4 regions of the Ochrobactrum sp. AP1BH01-1 genome follow, and region 4 is predicted to be linked to each of the others. Evidence: predicted binding sites of a transcription regulator. Region 4 holds the regulator's gene; each other region holds the start of a gene.
The links. The regulator LexA, encoded in region 4, represses DNA repair genes until DNA is damaged. The targets are predictions, from matches to a motif close to TGTTCNNNNTGTGTTCNG.
Positions count from the first base shown of each region.

Region 1: J9800_RS13710 (sel1 repeat family protein) is a predicted target of LexA. The motif match lies at 3,026-3,043, and genes of this name have one in related genera.
Region 2: J9800_RS21000 (ImuA family protein) is a predicted target of LexA. The motif match lies at 1,752-1,769, and genes of this name have one in related genera.
Region 3: J9800_RS02195 (DNA polymerase IV) is a predicted target of LexA. The motif match lies at 2,206-2,223, and genes of this name have one in related genera.

Region 1 is NZ_JAGPOU010000003.1:642,386-646,690, reverse strand. Features, by position in the region: gene J9800_RS13730 (DUF423 domain-containing protein) at 1-142, shown strand, start outside; gene J9800_RS13725 (antifreeze protein) at 188-844, opposite strand; gene J9800_RS13720 (P-loop NTPase family protein) at 1,146-1,673, shown strand; gene J9800_RS13715 (YitT family protein) at 1,907-2,560, shown strand; gene J9800_RS13710 (sel1 repeat family protein) at 2,612-2,869, opposite strand; gene J9800_RS13705 (DUF2147 domain-containing protein) at 3,378-3,725, shown strand; gene J9800_RS13700 (glutathione binding-like protein) at 3,787-4,305, opposite strand, start outside.
Region 2 is NZ_JAGPOU010000007.1:9,304-13,608, forward strand. Features, by position in the region: gene J9800_RS20985 (AAA family ATPase) at 1-297, shown strand, start outside; gene J9800_RS20990 (hypothetical protein) at 581-943, opposite strand; gene J9800_RS20995 (SOS response-associated peptidase) at 964-1,653, opposite strand; gene J9800_RS21000 (ImuA family protein) at 1,817-2,578, shown strand; gene J9800_RS21005 (Y-family DNA polymerase) at 2,493-4,016, shown strand; gene J9800_RS21010 (error-prone DNA polymerase) at 4,013-4,305, shown strand, end outside.
Region 3 is NZ_JAGPOU010000001.1:485,769-490,073, reverse strand. Features, by position in the region: gene J9800_RS02205 (hypothetical protein) at 38-334, opposite strand; tRNA gene J9800_RS02200 (tRNA-Cys) at 651-724, opposite strand; gene J9800_RS02195 (DNA polymerase IV) at 852-2,189, opposite strand; gene rnk (nucleoside diphosphate kinase regulator) at 2,537-2,965, shown strand; gene J9800_RS02185 (DUF3572 domain-containing protein) at 3,021-3,308, opposite strand; gene J9800_RS02180 (response regulator) at 3,625-3,996, shown strand; gene J9800_RS02175 (PleD family two-component system response regulator) at 4,020-4,305, shown strand, end outside.
Region 4 is NZ_JAGPOU010000002.1:395,257-399,561, forward strand. Features, by position in the region: gene J9800_RS07250 (molybdopterin molybdotransferase MoeA) at 50-1,264, shown strand; gene lexA (transcriptional repressor LexA) at 1,504-2,223, shown strand; gene J9800_RS07260 (ComEC/Rec2 family competence protein) at 2,313-4,305, opposite strand, start outside.

The sequences.
Region 1 (4,305 bases), on a different contig from region 4:
CGCCCTGTTCTGCGGCGATCTCTTCATGCGTGACATGACGGGCGACCGGCTCTTTCCAATGGCCGCACCGACGGGCGGATCATTGATGATTCTCGGCTGGCTTGCCGTCGCGGTCACAGGCTGGTTCTCACGAACCAAATAAAAAGGGGCCGAAAGGCCCCTTTCTGGTTTCCAAATACCGAATAAATCAGGAGTTACCCTTCAGGCGCGCGTTGCAGAGACTGTAATAACCGCCGCCCTTCTGCACCCACTTCAGGCCGCCGAGTGCATTGGCGTCCTTCAGTGCATGGTACTGTTCGAGGCAGGTGTGCATGCGAGCCTTGCCAGCGGATTCGCTGGAGTACTTCGCTGATACGGCGGTCGGGAACTTCACGCCCTTCGGCGCAGCAACCGTGGGGGCTGCGGGTTCGGAATTACCGTCCGTGCTGAGCGCAACCGGATCGGCGCCCGGGCCGCACTCGGCCTTGCGGAAATCGTTCCACTTCGCACCATTGTCCGTGCCGGCATCCTTGGCAGCCTGGTACTTGGCGCTGCACTGCTTCATCGTCAGGCCCTTGGCGCTGTCGTCTGCAGCAGGGGCAGCGGCACTTTTAGCGGCAGGTTTTGCCGGAGCGGCAGGTGCGGGCGCAGCCGGAGCCGCGGCGGCATCCGCGCCGTCACCGCACTGGGCCTTGCGGAAATCATTCCACTTCATGTTGCCAAGCGTACCCGCATCCTTGGCGGACTGATACTTTGCGCTACATTCCTTCATCGTCAACGCATTGGCAGGCGATGAAAAAGCGAACGCAGCGGCACTCATGATAATGGCTGTGCCGGCCATAGCTGTGATGGATCGAATAGACATCTTGTCACTCCTGTCGAATGCAGCTCTCACGATCACCTGGCATATTTCCTGCCTTGCGATCTTGCTAATATAGAAGAACGGTAGGCGTCGCCGTTGTTCTGGCCCGTTCCGCTTATACGTCAACATTGCGCCTCGCAAAGTTGACTGTCAATCATTTGATCAATATTACCCGCAACTCCAATACAAATTTTCTAACCGACTTTCTTTGCTCGTTATGGTCATGCAGGTGCCATGAAGTAAAATTATAGTACTTCACACCTCATGTCCGATTTTTATTCGAACAGAGTTAAAATCCGGAGATATGCGGGTGATAAAGCGGATCATGATCATTGGCGGCGCCGGATCGGGCAAATCAAGCCTCGCGCGTGCGCTTGGCGGCATTACCGGCTTACCCGTCGTTCATATCGATACCCTCTATTGGCAACCGGGCTGGGTGATGCGGCCGCGTGAGAAGATCGGTCGCCTCACCATCCAGGCGGCGGATCAGGACGCATGGATATTCGAAGGCAATCATAGCGAAACTATGAATTATCGAGCCTCGCGAGCGGATATGCTGATTTTCCTCGACATATCGACCGTGAGGCGGCTGTGGCGCGTTCTGAAAAGGACGGTAAAGCACTATGGTCGCTCCCGCCCGGATATGGCGGAAGGTTGCGTAGAACGTTTTGATTGGGACTTCCTGAAATGGGTGGCAGGCTATCGCAAGAATGGTCGTATTCGTGCACTGGCTTTTTTGGAGCAGGCGCCTTCGCATCTCGTCAAGCACCATTTGCGCAGCCCGCATGAGGTCGAACGCTTTCTCGCGCAGATGACACGCGAAATAAAATAAAACAATTCGCCCGCCCCATTGCGATAAATCAACAAAGTCAAACGTGAAATAACAATATTCCAAGCCGTGCGAAGCACCGAAACGGCTGTTATATTAGCCCGTCTCCCAAGACTTTACGCTGCGTGCTCTGGCTCGGCCATCTGCACAGCGCGAATGCATACATGCCGGATTCCTTTCCGGCACCGTAATCTTTTTGCCGGTTTGCCGGCTCCTCGCTGTTCTGGAGTTTACCCGTGGCCGATATCGCTGATAACGCCGCCCCGCTCACCGATGCTTCAAAATCCGCCGCGCTGGACCGTCACCGTCTTTATGAAGACGCGATGGCAATGCTGATCGGCACATCCTTCATCGCGCTCGGCATTACACTCTATAGCCAGGCCATGCTGATGACCGGCAGCACCGCCGGCATTGCCCTGCTCATCCAATATGCGACGGGCACAGAATTCGGATTGCTCTATTTCGTGATCAATCTGCCGTTCTACTACTTCGCCGTACGGCGGATGGGCTGGGCATTCACAATCAGAACATTCGTAGCAGTGGTTATGATGTCAGGCTTTGCGCGACTGATGCCCTTGAGTATCGATTTTTCAAGCGTTCATCCGCTCTTTGCGGCACTCATGGGCGGCACCTTGATGGGCATGGGCGTGCTGGCACTCTTCCGGCATCGCTCCGGTGTCGGCGGCGTCAACATTCTGGCGCTCTATCTACAGGACACTTATGGGGTCAGAGCGGGCTGGTTCCAGCTTGGGCTTGATGGCGTGATCATGCTTGCGTCGCTGTTTTTTATTCCATGGGAAAACATGGTGCTTTCCCTGATCGGCGCGATTGCAATGAATCTCATCATCGCGATCAATCACAAGCCGGGTCGATATCTCGGTATAAGCTGATAAAATAGAAAGCCGCCCGAAAGGCGGCTTTCTTCATACATGAGGAGCTCATCAGTGGGTGGTCATCCACTCGCGCGCGCCACGCAGGGCCGCAGCCAGTTCGCCCTTGCTCATCGTGGCAGCCACCTGATTGCGCATGCGGGCAGCCTTTTCGCTACCGCGGATCGCGGCAATGTTGAGCCATTTGTGGGCTTCCACCACGTCGATCTCGCAATCGCGGCCGATAGCGTATTTCATGCCCATTTCCAGAAGAATGCGATCCTGTGCGATAGCGTTGTTCTTATTCGTAAAGCTCTGAAACTGTGCCATTTTCATTTGTCCCTGTTAAATCCCGAGAACCGTCCGGTCTTTGTTTTCAAAGCCTGATTTCATTGCTTTGAAACTGCCGTCTCTGTCGTTCCGTTCATGCTCTCAAAGCTACGGGAAAGGGTTGAAATGCGCGTTAAACCAGATGCTTAACGAGCAACCAACAAAATCCGAACAAGGGGTAAACTTGGGATTTTGTTAAACATGCAAGTGCCGCCGATTGCTGGATTTTTGCAAAAATTCGATTCAAATCCGCATGATCGAACGAAACCAGTTGCTAACTATAGACAACATTCCAATGCAGCCATGCATATAGAAAGCAGACTGTTTCAGGGGTGGTTTGCAGGCGCAACTATCCTCTTCCGCTTGGTCAAAAACTGTATTACGTTTACGTTTGCGTAAGTTTGACAGGCGGTCGAGGAGGCTTCTGTTTCAAACTTCAGAACGCATCACAGCGGTTTCATCGCTGCGACCGGCAAAGCCGGGACCAGTGGCGATTTGGGAGGAACGAATGATCCGCACACTTATTCTTGGAATGACGCTTGCAGCCACCTTTGCCGCTCCTGCCCTTGCCGAGGAAGGAATTGTCGGCACATGGAAGCGCCCGAATGGTACGATCATCAGTTACGCGGCCTGCGGCGCCAACAAGTTTTGCGGCACGGTGCAGACCGGAGAATACAAGGGAAAGTCGATCGGCACGATGTCGGGCACTGGCGGCAACTACAAGGGTGAAGTCAACAAGCTCGACGAAGGGAAGACCTACACCGGCAAGGCCAGCGTCAAGGGAAACACGCTCTCGCTTTCAGGCTGCGTCATGGGCGGCTTGATCTGCAAGAGCGAGAGCCTGACGCGCCAGTAATATCGACGGCAGGGGAATCGAAAAGGGCGGCCCGAGGCCGCCCTTTCTTATATTCGTCCGCTCAGCGTGCTTTCTGGCCGAAGAGAATTTTCTGGGCTTCCTTGTCTGTTGCCAGATTGGATTTCTCCCGCTCCTCTTTTCCGAGCAGCAGGCCGCGCTGCACTGCCGGGCGAGCGTTCATCGTCGCATGCCAGCGCTTCAGGTTCGGGAAATCATCAAGGTTCTGGTCATAGTTCTTATAAGCGTTGATCCAGCCGATCGAAGCCATATCGGCGATTGAATATTCGCCCGCGATATATTCCTTGCCTTCCAGCTGCCTGTTCAAAACGCCGTAGAGACGGTTAACCTCGTTGGTATAGCGGTCGATGCCGTACTGGACTTTTTCGGGAGCATACATACGGAAATGTCCGGCCTGCCCCGACATCGGGCCGAGACCGCCCATCTGCCACATCAACCACTCATCGACGGCCACGCGCTTGCGCTCGTCGGTCGGATAGAACTTGCCGAATTTGCGCCCGAGATATTGCAGGATTGCGCCAGACTCGAAAACTGAAATCGGTTCGCCGCCCGGACCTTCCGG
Region 2 (4,305 bases), on a different contig from region 4:
CTCGGGCTGACCGGCCTCACGAGGGCGGGGATCGATGAATCCTGTGGTGATCTCAGTCGAGGCACGCAGGAGCAGTTGGCGATATTGACTCGGCTCGCTTTTGCGGACCTCCTGCTCGAGGATGGAGCGCCGATCTCTCTGATCCTCGACGACCCTCTCGTCTATTCCGATGATGCCCGCTTGGAGACGATGACCGACATCCTGCAGGACGCTTCGAAGCGGATGCAGGTGATACTTCTCACGTGCCGGTCGAAGGCTTTTCGTCACGTCGAAGCCAATAGGATCACGCTGAGATGAGCAAACGGATGGATGCGGCGAACCGCTACAGGCTCGCCTTCACTGAAGCGGAGGAGGCGCTGGTCGCACGGATCGATTTGCGTTGATCGCATGCCAACCATGCCGAGGCCCGTGCTGCCTACCTCGCGAACCAAGCCGATCTTGGATATGTTGAGATCGCTGAGAGAGCGGGACGCCGTGCCTGCTCAACGGATCAGCTATTGGACCCAGATTATCAGCCTGGACGCTTGAAGGGCTCATATGAGCAGCCGTTCGAGCGCAATGATTGCCGGAGCGAGGAAATCTATACTGGCCTTCCCGCGAGGCGCTCGTCGAGAACCGGCTCGTCCCAGGTGCGCGTCACCCCGAGCCACTTGTCGATCACCGCCTGAAACTGGGGCTCTGCGAAACAGGTCTGGAACGTGTAGAGGCGATTGACCACTTGCCGCATCAGGTCGCGCATCTCCTCATCGTCGAACCGCGACACGCTTCCCCAGGGGATGTGGTTGCCGTCGGCGTCGATGACGAAGACATCGGAATAGTCACCGGTCTTCGTGACCGGGACCGGCCCCGCATGCAGGTCCTCCAGCATGCTGTTGCGGACGCAGATCATCGCCATCGCCTTGGCGAGCGTCGCCGCTAACTGTTCTTCTTCCTTCCGGCCCATTTTCGTCCTCCGGATCATTGTCAGAGGCCCGGCAACATGCCATCGGCGGCTGCGCTCGCTGGCGTCTCCGCGATCACCAGCCGCTCGTCGGGCAGCGGCCGTTGCAGGTCCTTCGCTTCCTTCCAGTCGGCGGTTAGCCAGGTCTCGACTTCGTCACGGCCCGTCAGGATGACGGGCATGGCCTTCGGATGGATCGGTTTCACCACGCCATTGGCCTCGGTCGTCAGGAAGGCGAACAGCTGATGATCGCCCGGACGCGGGGTCCGGTTCGATCCGCGGGTTCCGCGCCATGGCGTCCAGATTCCCGCGAAGAAGAACAGGGGCTGGGTCTCATCGAGGGCGAACCAGTGCAGCGGTTTGCGCTTCGTGACCGGATCGGGCTTTTGCCCATATTCGGAAAAGGCGGTGGCCGGGACCACGCTGCGATGCTCAACTCCGAGCCATTTGCGCCAATGGGGGCTGGCCGTGTTGCGGATATTGGTGACGCCGGTGTCCGGTGCATCGCGGGACTTCAGATATTCGATGGGCGTCGGCATGCCCCAGGTCAGCGAAGCCAGTTCCCGTCCGCCATCGGTGTTGCGCACCACCGGAGCCGGCCGGTCGGGATAGACGTCGATCGAAGGTTCGAGATTGCCGATGCTGTCATGGGTGGCGGCCACGAAATCCCTGATCGCCTGCTGATTGGTCGTAATGCGATACAGGTTGCACATCGCCCCACTACTCTCCTTGCGAATACTTTACGCCACCATAGGGCATCGCGCGCCGTCGATCACTTCCGGGATGGCCGAGATTGACTCTCGACCCACAAGAGAACAAATAAAGAACATAGCAACAGAATCGACCAGTGCAAAGCCCCGGAGACGCCATCCTCATATGCCCAGCCGTGCCGACAGCCCAGCCATTGCCGAACTTCGGGCGCGCATCGCGCGGCTCGAAGGCGATGGCGTGCGTCCGCACGAGGTGCTGCCCTTCGGGATCGCGCCGCTGGATCGCAAGCTGCCCGGTGGCGGACTGGCGCTCGGATGCCTCCATGAAGTCGCCGGAGGCGGCAACGGGGCGGTGGATGGCGCGGCTGCCGCCTGTTTCACCGCCGGGATCGCCGCCCGCACCGCCGGCCAGGTGCTCTGGTGCGTGGCGCTCCAGGATCTCTTCGCACCGGGGCTGGAGCAGGCCGGATTGCCGCCCGGCCGGGTGATCTTCGTCGAAGCCGGGGACGACAAGGCGACTCTCGCCTGTATGGAGGAAGGGCTGCGGCATGGCGGGCTGGGGGCGGTCGTCGGTGACGTCGCGCGCCTGCCGATGCCCGCCTCGCGGCGGCTGCATCTGGCCGCGAAAGGTTCGGCGACGATCTGCATCGCGTTGCGCCGCTGGCGGCGGCAGGCGGAGGCGAGCGATTTCGGGCAGCCGACGGCGGCGATGACCCGCTGGCGGATCTCGGCGCTGCCGTCCGCGCCCCTTCCGGTTCCCGGTGTTGGACGGCCGCGCTGGCTCGTTGAGTTGATCCGGGCGCGGGCGGGCGAATGTCTCGATATCGAACTGGAGGCGTGCGATGGCTCGGGTCATCTCTGTCTTCCTGCCGAACTGGCCGACAGACCGGTTGCGGCGGAAGGCGGGCGACGCAGCGCCGCCCGGTGAGGCGCCGCTGGTCATCGCCGGAAAGGAGAAGAACCGCCGGGTGGTGACGGCGGCCGATCCGGCCGCGCAGGCGCTCGGCCTGCGCGCCGGAATGCCTGTCACCAAGGCCCAGGCGATGGTGCCCGGCCTCCACATCGAGCCCGCCGACCCGCGGGCCGACCTGGACAGCCTCGAACGCCTCGCGCTCTGGGTGCTGCAACGCTTCTCACCTATCGTCGCCGCCGACGCGCCGGACGGGATCGTCATCGACGCGACCGGCGCCGACCATCTGCATGGCGGTGAGGCGGCCATGCTGGAGGTGCTGACCGGTCGGCTTGTCATGTCCGGCGTCACCGCCCGCGCCGCCATTGCCGATAGCTGGGGCGCGGCCCATGCGCTGGCGCGCTACGCGGCCGATCCGCTGTTTGTCGCCCCTCCCGGCGAAACCGTCCCGGTCCTCGCGCCGCTGCCGCTGCAAGCACTGCGCCTGCCGCCCGCGATCGCGGTGGGGTTGAATGACCTGGGCTTTGTCCGCATCGGCGACCTGATCGGGCAGCCCCGTGCGCCCCTGACCCGGCGCTTCGGCCCGGAGCTCTGCCGGCGTCTCGATCAGGCCCTGGGTGCGGTCGCCGAACCCATCGAGCCGATCCGACTGGAGGAGCTGGTCTCCGTCCGCCGCGTCTTCGCCGAACCCATAGGCGCCGCCGAGACCATCGCGCGCTATATTCGCAAGCTGGTCATGGCGCTCTGCGAGGCGCTCGAAGGGCGGGGTCTTGGCGCGCGCCGTCTCGACCTGCTCTGCTACCGCGTCGACAACCGGGTCGAGACGGTGCGCATCGGTCTGGCCATGCCGGTGCGGAATCCCGCGCGCCTGACCCGGCTTCTCTGCGACAAGATCGAGACGATCGCGCCAGGCTTCGGCGTCGAGATCATGTCGCTGACCGCCACCCTGGCCGAACCGCTGGCCCTGAAACAGGCGGCCAGCAGCCTGATCGAAGAGGGGGCGCCGGATCTCTCCGGCCTGATCGACACGCTGGCGAACCGGGTCGGCGCGCGGGCGGTCTATCGCTTCGCCCCGGTGGCGAGCGATGTGCCCGAACGCTCGGTCCGCCGCCTGCCGGCGCTTGCCGAGGATACGGGCGCAGGCTGGCCGGACCATTGGCCGCGCCCCTCGCGGCTGCTCTCCCAGCCGGAGCCGATCGAGACCATGGCGCTGCTGCCGGACCATCCTCCGAACTGGTTCTCCTGGAAGGGCGTGCGCCGCCGTGTTCGCCGGGCCGACGGCCCCGAGCGCATCTTCGGGGAATGGTGGAAACGCGATGCCGAGCTCATCGCTGTGCGGGACTATTTCCGGGTCGAGGACGATGCCGGCGAACGCTTCTGGATCTTCCGCTCCGGCGATGGCGAGGATGCGGCCACCGGCTCGCATCGCTGGTTCCTGCACGGGATATTCGGATGAGCGCGCCCGCTTACGCCGAATTGCAGGTGACGTCGCATTTCTCCTTCCTGCGCGGCGCGTCCTCGGCCGAGGAGCTGTTCGCCGCGGCGGCCGCGATGGGGATCGAGGCGCTCGCCGTGACCGATCGCAACACGCTGGCCGGCATCGTGCGCGCCCATGAGGCGGCGAAGGAGGCGGGGGTGCGGCTGATCGTCGGCTGCCGCCTCGATCTTGCCTGCGGCATGTCGGTGCTGGTCTATCCGACCGACCGGGCGGCCTATTCACGGCTTTGCCGATTGCTGTCGCTGGG
Region 3 (4,305 bases), on a different contig from region 4:
CATAGTAGGGCTACCTCGTTGGAACAACGTAGAGCGCTCACTGTTGGCGTCTAGTTGCCTCTTTGGATTCGGGTTCCAGCATTGATTGGCGTTTGAAATAAGCGTTAAAGCGGCGCTCGCTACGCATGTGCAACCAATAAGCTCCTATTGGCAGCATAATGATGCCCACACATGTTACACGAAAGATCCAGAACGCTCCCGTGGGGCCAAACAGCCTGGCGAACAAGATCCCGAGGGGCGTGTGGCCTTCAGTTGGATCGACAAAGATAAGGCTGACCAAGCCGATCGGTATAAAGAAGGCCGCGACTAAGCGAATTTTCCAAATGTCACTCATTCACCATCCTACCAGTAGCGAGCTTGCATTCTCATTTGAAACCAGTCTCGGGCGATTTCCGCCGTGCGGTCAGTACGTTCTCTCGCGCCACTAAGCACGTCTGTGATGTTATCGGGTCGTCTTGCTATGTTCTTATTTTGTTCATAGGGCGAACAGAGTCAAGCATGTTGCGTTCCATGTCGCATGGATTCGCCCGGCTTTTTTGTAACCCTTTGTAATTTATGGGAATCAGTTTGCAGTAAGATGAGACAAGGCTAATCATGTCAATGTCGACATGAAATGCTATAAACGTTTGATTTTATTGGTGAGAGAATATTGGAGGCCTCGCCCGGAATCGAACCGGGGTGCAAGGATTTGCAGTCCTCTGCGTAACCACTCCGCCACGAGGCCTTCCGTAAAGCTGTGCCAAATCACTCAGCAAAGCCTTGGCCGTTCCAATATTGATCCAGACCGATCTCGTCAAGCTGTAAGAGGTAAATGTAGAAAATTTCTCCAAAGGTTTCCACGTCCAGGAAAATCAAGGCTGTTCGTCTCGGTCTGGTGGCATTTGGGGGCGGGCGAGATTGCCCTTCGAGAAGGTATAGCCAGTTTCGACAACACTTGACCCGAATTTGTTTCTCAGCCGATCCATGGCATTCTCGGCGACCGCGCGTTTGGTGGCCTGAGTGTCAACGAGATCGGGCGGGTCGGCCCGGTCGCTTGAAGAAAGTTCGCTAACCCCAATTCCCAAGAGACGATATCTCGTTCCATCTAGTTCTTTTTCAAGAAGCTGTAATCCATAGCGGAAGATTCTGTCCGCAAGTTGGGTAGGATCGGAAAGCTGACGATTGCGGGTGCGCAATTTGAAATCGTGAGTTTTCAGCTTCAAGACGACGGTGCGTCCGGCTATGTCGCCTGCTTTCAGGCGCCGCGATACTTTCTCGGCAAGCGCACGAAGCACCGGAATGAGATCATCCGCGCCGGACAGGTCGTTATTGAATGTTGTCTCCGCTGAAACGCTTTTCATGTCATGGTCCGGCTCGACCTTGCGGCTATCCTGTCCTCGGGCAAGGCGGTAAAGGCGCTGGCCCATGCTGCCATAGGCTTTCATGAGCATTCCTTCCTCCATAGTCTGGAGCTGGCCGATAGTCCTGATTCCATCACTTTCCAGTTTGGCAGCAAAGGCTTTGCCGACCCCCCAGATCGTGCTGACGGATCGCTCCCGCAAGAAAGCCAAAGCCTCCGCTTCGCCTATTACGGAAAAGCCGCGTGGTTTTTCCAAATCCGATGCGACCTTGGCCAGAAACTTGCAATAAGAGAGCCCTATCGAGGCGGAGATGCCTATTTCATCCTCTACCCGCTTTGCGAACCGTGCGAGGACGATTGCAGGTGGTGCTTTGTGCAGGCGCTCCGTGCCGCTCAGATCCAGAAAAGCCTCGTCGATGGAGAGCGGCTCGACGAGAGGCGTCAGCTCACGCATCATCTGCCGTACTTCACGGCCCACGCGAGCATATTTTTCCATGTCAGGCTTGAGAACGACTGCCTCTGGACACGCTTCCAGCGCCTTAAACATGGGCATGGCAGACCTTACACCATGAATACGGGCGAGATAGCAGGCGGTCGACACGACACCGCGTTTCCCCCCGCCGATGATGAGTGGTTTGTCCCTCAGCTCCGGATTGTCTCGTTTTTCAACCGAGGCATAAAACGCGTCGCAGTCAATATGGGCAAGGGAGAGCTTGTAAAGTTCAATGTGTCGGAGAAGACGGGGGCTGCCGCATGCATGGCAACGCCTGCCCGAGTCCGATTTTTGCGGCGCAAGGCAATCGCGGCAAACGCCTTTTTCCGGACTGTTGGGAGCAGTGGTGGCAGCCATGAGGACGAACCGTCTGATGAACATAAAAGGAACATCCTTTTATAACATCGAAAAGCTGAAGTGCCATCGGCTTATGTGGCCTGCCGGGTCTTACACTTGACATTGCCGGGAATATCACCAAGTTTAGCAATATGAACAACCGTTTTGCATCCATACTCCATCGGGTTCATCCGATCACGGGATAGCTACCCTCGAGTTCTGCCTAGCGCAGGGGAACTCCGGGGGACGGTACGCCGCTTGTCCAAAAGCGGATTTCAAACAAGCGCTTTCACCAAAATCAATCTGAACAGCTTCGTGCCGAAACCGCACGAAGATTTATTACCTTTCAACAGCAGTGAGCACTCGCCATGAGCGGAAAGAATCGCAAGAAGCCCAATATCGTTGTCAGCGAAATCGACTATGAGCGCCTGATGGGGCTGGCCACAAACGTTTCGGAACGTCTCGAGGAGATTGCCGAGGAACTGATGGCCGAGCTCGACCGGGCAAAAGTCGTGCCTGCCAAGCGCTTGCCGCAGGATGTGATTCACATGGGTTCTACGGTCGAGTTTCGCTCCAATGACGGGCAGGAGCGCCGGGTGACGCTGGTCTATCCGGGCGAGGCGGACATTGCGCAGGGCAAGATTTCCATACTGACGCCAATCGGCACCGCGTTGATTGGTCTTGCACCTGGCCAGTCTATCTCGTGGACGGCGCGCGATGGCAAGCAGCACGAATTGAACGTATTGTCGGTTTCGAATGAAGTCGAGATTGCTACAGCAACTCCTGCTGCTGAATAACCAATAACAAAGCCCGGCTCCGCCGGGCTTTGTCGTCTGGTTTTGGAGCGTGCTGCTAGAGATGCTGGTTCAGCCCGCCAGGCAGGTGCGTGAGGGCTTTCTCTATTGTTGCCGGATCTCGGCCGACTTCTTCGCAGTAGCGCAACAGCGTCGGTTCGTGGGACAGGAAAAATTGCAAGACACCCGCGAGAAAGCCGGGTTCAAGCGCAGCCTGCCGGATGGATGCCGCCTCTATGCCGGTCAGGGCGAGAAAGCGAGGCAGCAAGTCCTTTTCTTGCGCCAGCCACGCTAAAGCTTCAATGGCAATCGCTTCCGCTTCCGTTTGGCTCATCGGCGTTCTCATGTGGCCTCTCCATTTGTTCAATGGCTTTGCCGAATGTGTAACGGTCACTCTGTCGAGGAACAACGGAATTATTTGCCTTTCATCAATGAAATGGGGTTAAACTATTCACAGTCTGAAAAAGCGGCGGCTTCTAAAACATGTCCCTCTGAAATGGGAACCGGTTTCGGGAAAAAGACATGCGGAAGAACAAAAAATTGAGCGTTTCCAGTGATTCCGGAAAATAGTACATGCTCTCGTGGTGATTTCAGTGCACTGACAGATAAGAAGATCGAACAAATGCCGGATTGCTGCAGGGAATAAGACCAAGGAATATTGGATGCCGAAAAGCGTGATGATTGTCGAAGACAACGAGCTCAATATGAAGTTGTTTCGCGATCTTATCGAAGCCAGCGGGTATGAGACCATACGGACGAGAAACGGGCTTGAGGCGCTGGACCTCGCGCGCGAGCATCGACCTGATCTGATTCTCATGGACATACAGCTGCCCGAGGTGTCCGGGCTGGAAGTCACCAAATGGCTGAAGGACGACGGCGAGTTACGGCATATTCCGGTTATCGCTGTGACGGCATTCGCCATGAAGGGTGATGAGGAGCGTATTCGGCAGGGTGGCTGTGAAGCCTATATATCCAAACCGATATCGGTGCCGCGTTTTATAGAAACAATCAAATCCTATCTGGGCGACGCTTAGCGAGAAATAGGGCGAGGGGCATCATGACTGCACGAATTCTCGTCGTTGACGATGTGGATTCCAATGTAAAGCTCCTCGAAGCAAGGCTTCTCTCCGAATATTACGAGGTCGTCACGGCTTATAGCGGCCCTGAAGCCATAGAGATTTGTCTGGGAGGGCAGATCGATGTCGTTCTCCTCGACATATTGATGCCGGATATGGACGGCTTTGAGGTATGCCGTCGTTTGAAGGATGACCCTCGCACTTCCAATATTCCCGTCGTCATAGTGACGTCACTCAATGGGGCGGAGGACAAGATCCGGGGCCTTG
Region 4 (4,305 bases):
AGGCTTTATGCTCTAAGCGGGTCAACAATTCACTTCGAGAGGAAACACCATGTCCCTTCTCCCTGTCGATGAAGCACTGGCCCATATTCTGAAATCCACAGAGCCGCATGGGACTGAGCAGGTCGCTTTGTCAGATGCGGGTGGACGTGTCGTTGCAACGCCCGTGCTGGCCCATTTTCTACAGCCTCCGTTTGACGGTTCAGCGATGGACGGCTACGCCCTGATCGCACCAGACAGCATCGCTTATCCCATCGAGTTCGATATCATCGGCGAATCGGCAGCGGGCAATCGTTTCGACGGCGAATTAGGGATCGGACAGGCAGTCCGTATTTTCACAGGCGCGCCATTACCCAAAGGCGCCGACACAATCGTCATTCAGGAGCACACCGAGCGCTCGGGCAACCGGTTGACTGTCCGCGAAGGCATAGAGCCGGGACGGCATATACGCCGCGCGGGCCTCGATTTTTCGCCCGGCAACATCGTCATTCCAACAGGGCGCGAACTGGATGCCGCCGCCCTTTCGCTAGCAGCTGCCAGCGGCAATGCGAAAATCGACGTATTCAAAAAGCCCAAGGTAGCAATTATTGCCACCGGTGATGAACTTGTGCCTCCAGGGGAAATACCCGGGAAGGACCAGATCGTTGCATCGAACAGTGTTGGAATTGCCGAGATCGCGAGGCGGGCCGGCGGAACTTCGCAAGATAAAGGGATCATTCCGGATGATCCCGCGAAAATCGAACAGGCAATAGAAGATAGCCTGCAAAGCGGCATCGACATTCTGGTTACGATTGGCGGCGCTTCAGTCGGTGACCGGGATTTCGTGCATGGCGCGCTGCAAAAACTTGGAGTCGATCTCGATTTCTGGAAGATCGCCATGCGGCCCGGAAAGCCATTGATGTACGGACGCATCAAAGTGAACGGCAAGCTCGTTCACGTCATCGGCCTGCCGGGCAATCCCGTTTCGAGCCTGGTCTGCAGCCTTGTTTTTCTTCGGCCGCTCGTCGCCAAGCTTGCTGGAACTAACCTCGATGCCGATATCCGGCCCGCAAAGCTGGGTACTTCCCTGCCTGCAAATGATCACCGCCGCGACTATATCCGCGCCACAATCGAATCACACCCCGATGGAACCCTGATCGCATCGCCTTTTCCCGTGCAGGATTCGTCCATGTTGTCCGCTCTGGTTCGCTCCAAAGCCCTTCTCATCAGAGATGAGAACGCTCCTGAATCCGCTATCGGCGATGACTGCCGCATCCTCATGCTATAAGCGCCACGCCGCGTTATGGGCTCACCTAAACGTTAAGAACTCATCCTAAGTTAACGTATAATATAGATTTTTCAGAATATCGTCTGACCTGCGGCTTATTGGAAATCGGGCGTCGGAGCATCCTGTCTTTCCTTCCCTGAAGCATTAACGGTTTTAAAACCATTGCAGAACAAGACTGGAACATATAGTGTTCGTTCTGGTTTTGTTTTTCTCGATTCTTGGCCGGGAGGGTGTCGCGCATGTTAACCCGTAAACAGCACGAGCTTCTGCTTTTCATTCATGAACGTTTGAAAGAAACGGGCATTCCGCCCTCCTTCGACGAAATGAAGGAAGCGCTCGATCTGGCTTCAAAATCGGGTATCCATCGCCTGATCACCGCTCTTGAGGAGCGTGGTTTTATTCGCCGCCTGCCGAACCGGGCGCGTGCGCTTGAGGTTCTGCGTTTACCGGATTCAATCGCTCCTGGACTCAATGCGCAGAAGAAGTTTGCGCCTAGCGTTATCGAAGGCAGTCTGGGCAAAGCACCGCCTGCGCCGGCTCGCCCTGCCCCTATAGCCATCAACGACGACACATCCGCCACCGTGTCCGTACCGGTCATGGGGCGGATTGCTGCGGGTGTGCCCATTTCGGCTATCCAGAATCAGACCCATTCCCTCAGTCTTCCGCCCGAAATGATTGGCGCGGGCGAGCATTACGCGCTTGAGGTCAAGGGAGATTCAATGATCGACGCTGGAATCTTCGACGGAGACACGGTGATCATCAAACGCGGAGATTCTGCAAATCCCGGTGAAATCGTAGTAGCTCTGGTTGATGACGAAGAAGCAACTTTGAAGCGCTTTCGCCGCAAGGGTGCCTCCATCGCTCTCGAAGCGGCTAACCCCGCTTATGAAACGCGGATATTCGGTCCCGATCGAGTGCGGGTACAAGGCAAGCTTGTCGGTCTGATCCGCCGTTATTAGAATAGTGATAGCCGGTTTAAGAGATAGGCCGCGCGTAAGATAATAGATGGAGCGGTTGGGTTGAAACAGAATCGAGATGCCGCTCTAGATCAATCGCAGTGCGTTGGTTCATCGCCTGCGTGTGATGAACAGTCCGCCACCTTTTGAACAACTGCGGATTTTGGTTTGTACTCGCGTTCGGCCAAGCCGCGCGCTGCACGCGAATGGATGCGATGCAAATGCCAAAGGCGGCTTGGTACATCAACAGCATAGGTAATTCGGTCGCGCGGCTGCAAATCGGACGTCTGCTGGCTCATTTTGGACTTCGAAGATTCACGCGATTTTCCTATTGCAACCGCGATAGAGGGACTCTCATCCCGTCGTTGTCCAAGTCTGATTTCCACGGCTCCCTTCAACGCCAGATCGCGTTTGCTGATGCTGACAATAACTGAGCGATGGCACGCGACATCCAGGCCCGGAACAGCGAGAATGACCACATCCCCAATGTTGCAGGCTATCTCCTGCATTGAGGGTTCTCCGGTATAGGCAAGCGTGCGACCGTCACGCAAAGTAATCGTGCACACGCCCTCGTCACACTCGAAACCATCGAAACCGGCCTGTTTTTTGTTTTTAACCGAAGCCGGGGGGACGAATTCTTCGACCAGATAAGCGGTTTTCCAATTGTCGCTTGTGAACTGTGAGGGTCGATTTCGATTAACCGCGAACCGTCCATCCGTTAACCGGACGCCTACTAGTTTGGCATCTTCAGATATTACGATGTCAGGAAAAGGCTCCCGGATGAAAACTGTCAGCCCAAGAACGATAAACGGCAGCGCGAGAGCTTTCAGTCTGGTGGAAAGCACGACCGCGAGAACCAGCGCAATGGTCCACAAAACAAGCGCAAGCGCGGGCATGGTTCCCGGATTGCCATCCGGCGACCACGCCGCGACGAAGGCAGCAATGTGCCTTACGGCGAAAATACCCCACCCCATTATCTGCAAGGGGACCCAATCGAGCTGCAAAGGCATCAGCACAAGACCGAAGACGGCAAAGGGCATCACAAGAAGAGCTATTACGGGTTCAGCCAGAACGTTTCCGACCAGCCCCAACGGTGCAGTGTTATTGAAATGATAAGCGGCAAAAATTCCGCTCGCCAGCCCGGCAATGAGCGAGGTGGCCGCCGCTGCCGCGACCGGTTTCAATATCCGTGGAACAAAGCCATAGGCGGCCTTCTCACGCTTCTCTGCAACGACATGCCTGCGTGCATTGCGTTCGCTCCACCAGGCATATCCGGCGATCAACGCAGCAGTGGCAGAGAACGACATCTGAAAACTCGGTCCCAATATCTCATGCGGCGAAAGGGCGATCATGGCGAGCGCCGCGATGGCCAGATTGCGCATACTGATGGCAGCGCGATCCACCAGCAAGGCTCCAAGCATAACCGCGATCATCACATAGCTTCGCTGCGCAGCGACGTCCGCGCCTGACATGGCAAGGTAGAAGGTACAGCTTAGCAGGGAGAGAAATGCCGCGTATTTCTTCACCGGATGCCTAACGCTGAAAGCAGGAAACAACGCGAAAGCGGATCGTAGCGTCAACATGACAACGCCAGCGGCGAGCGCCATATGCAAACCCGAGATCGACAGAATATGTGCAAGGCCTGCCTTGCGCAGATCGTCATTGGTTTGCTCGCTGATCCCTGCACGGGTGCCTGCCACGAGCGCCGAAGCGACACTACCGTCCTCCCCTCCGATCACCTCCTCGATTCGTTCAGAAACCCGGACCCTTAGCATTGCGATCCACTGGGACATTTCCGCTGTCAGTTCAGCTGGTGGGGGAACCATCGCCACTTTTGGGGTTCCAAGAAAGAACCCGTTGGCACCGATGCCATTGAAATAAGCGTGAAAAGAGAAATCATAATTGCCGGGACGAACCGGACCTGAAGGGATGCGCAACCGCGCAAAACCGGTCAACCCGCTGCCAATTGCTGTTGTCGCCGGTATGTCTCTGGCATTGATGCGAACGCGCTTCGGCGGAAACCGGAGTTTCGGGCGCTCCGTTTGGAGCACCTCTAACGTTATTCGCCAACTGCCATTATCCTGA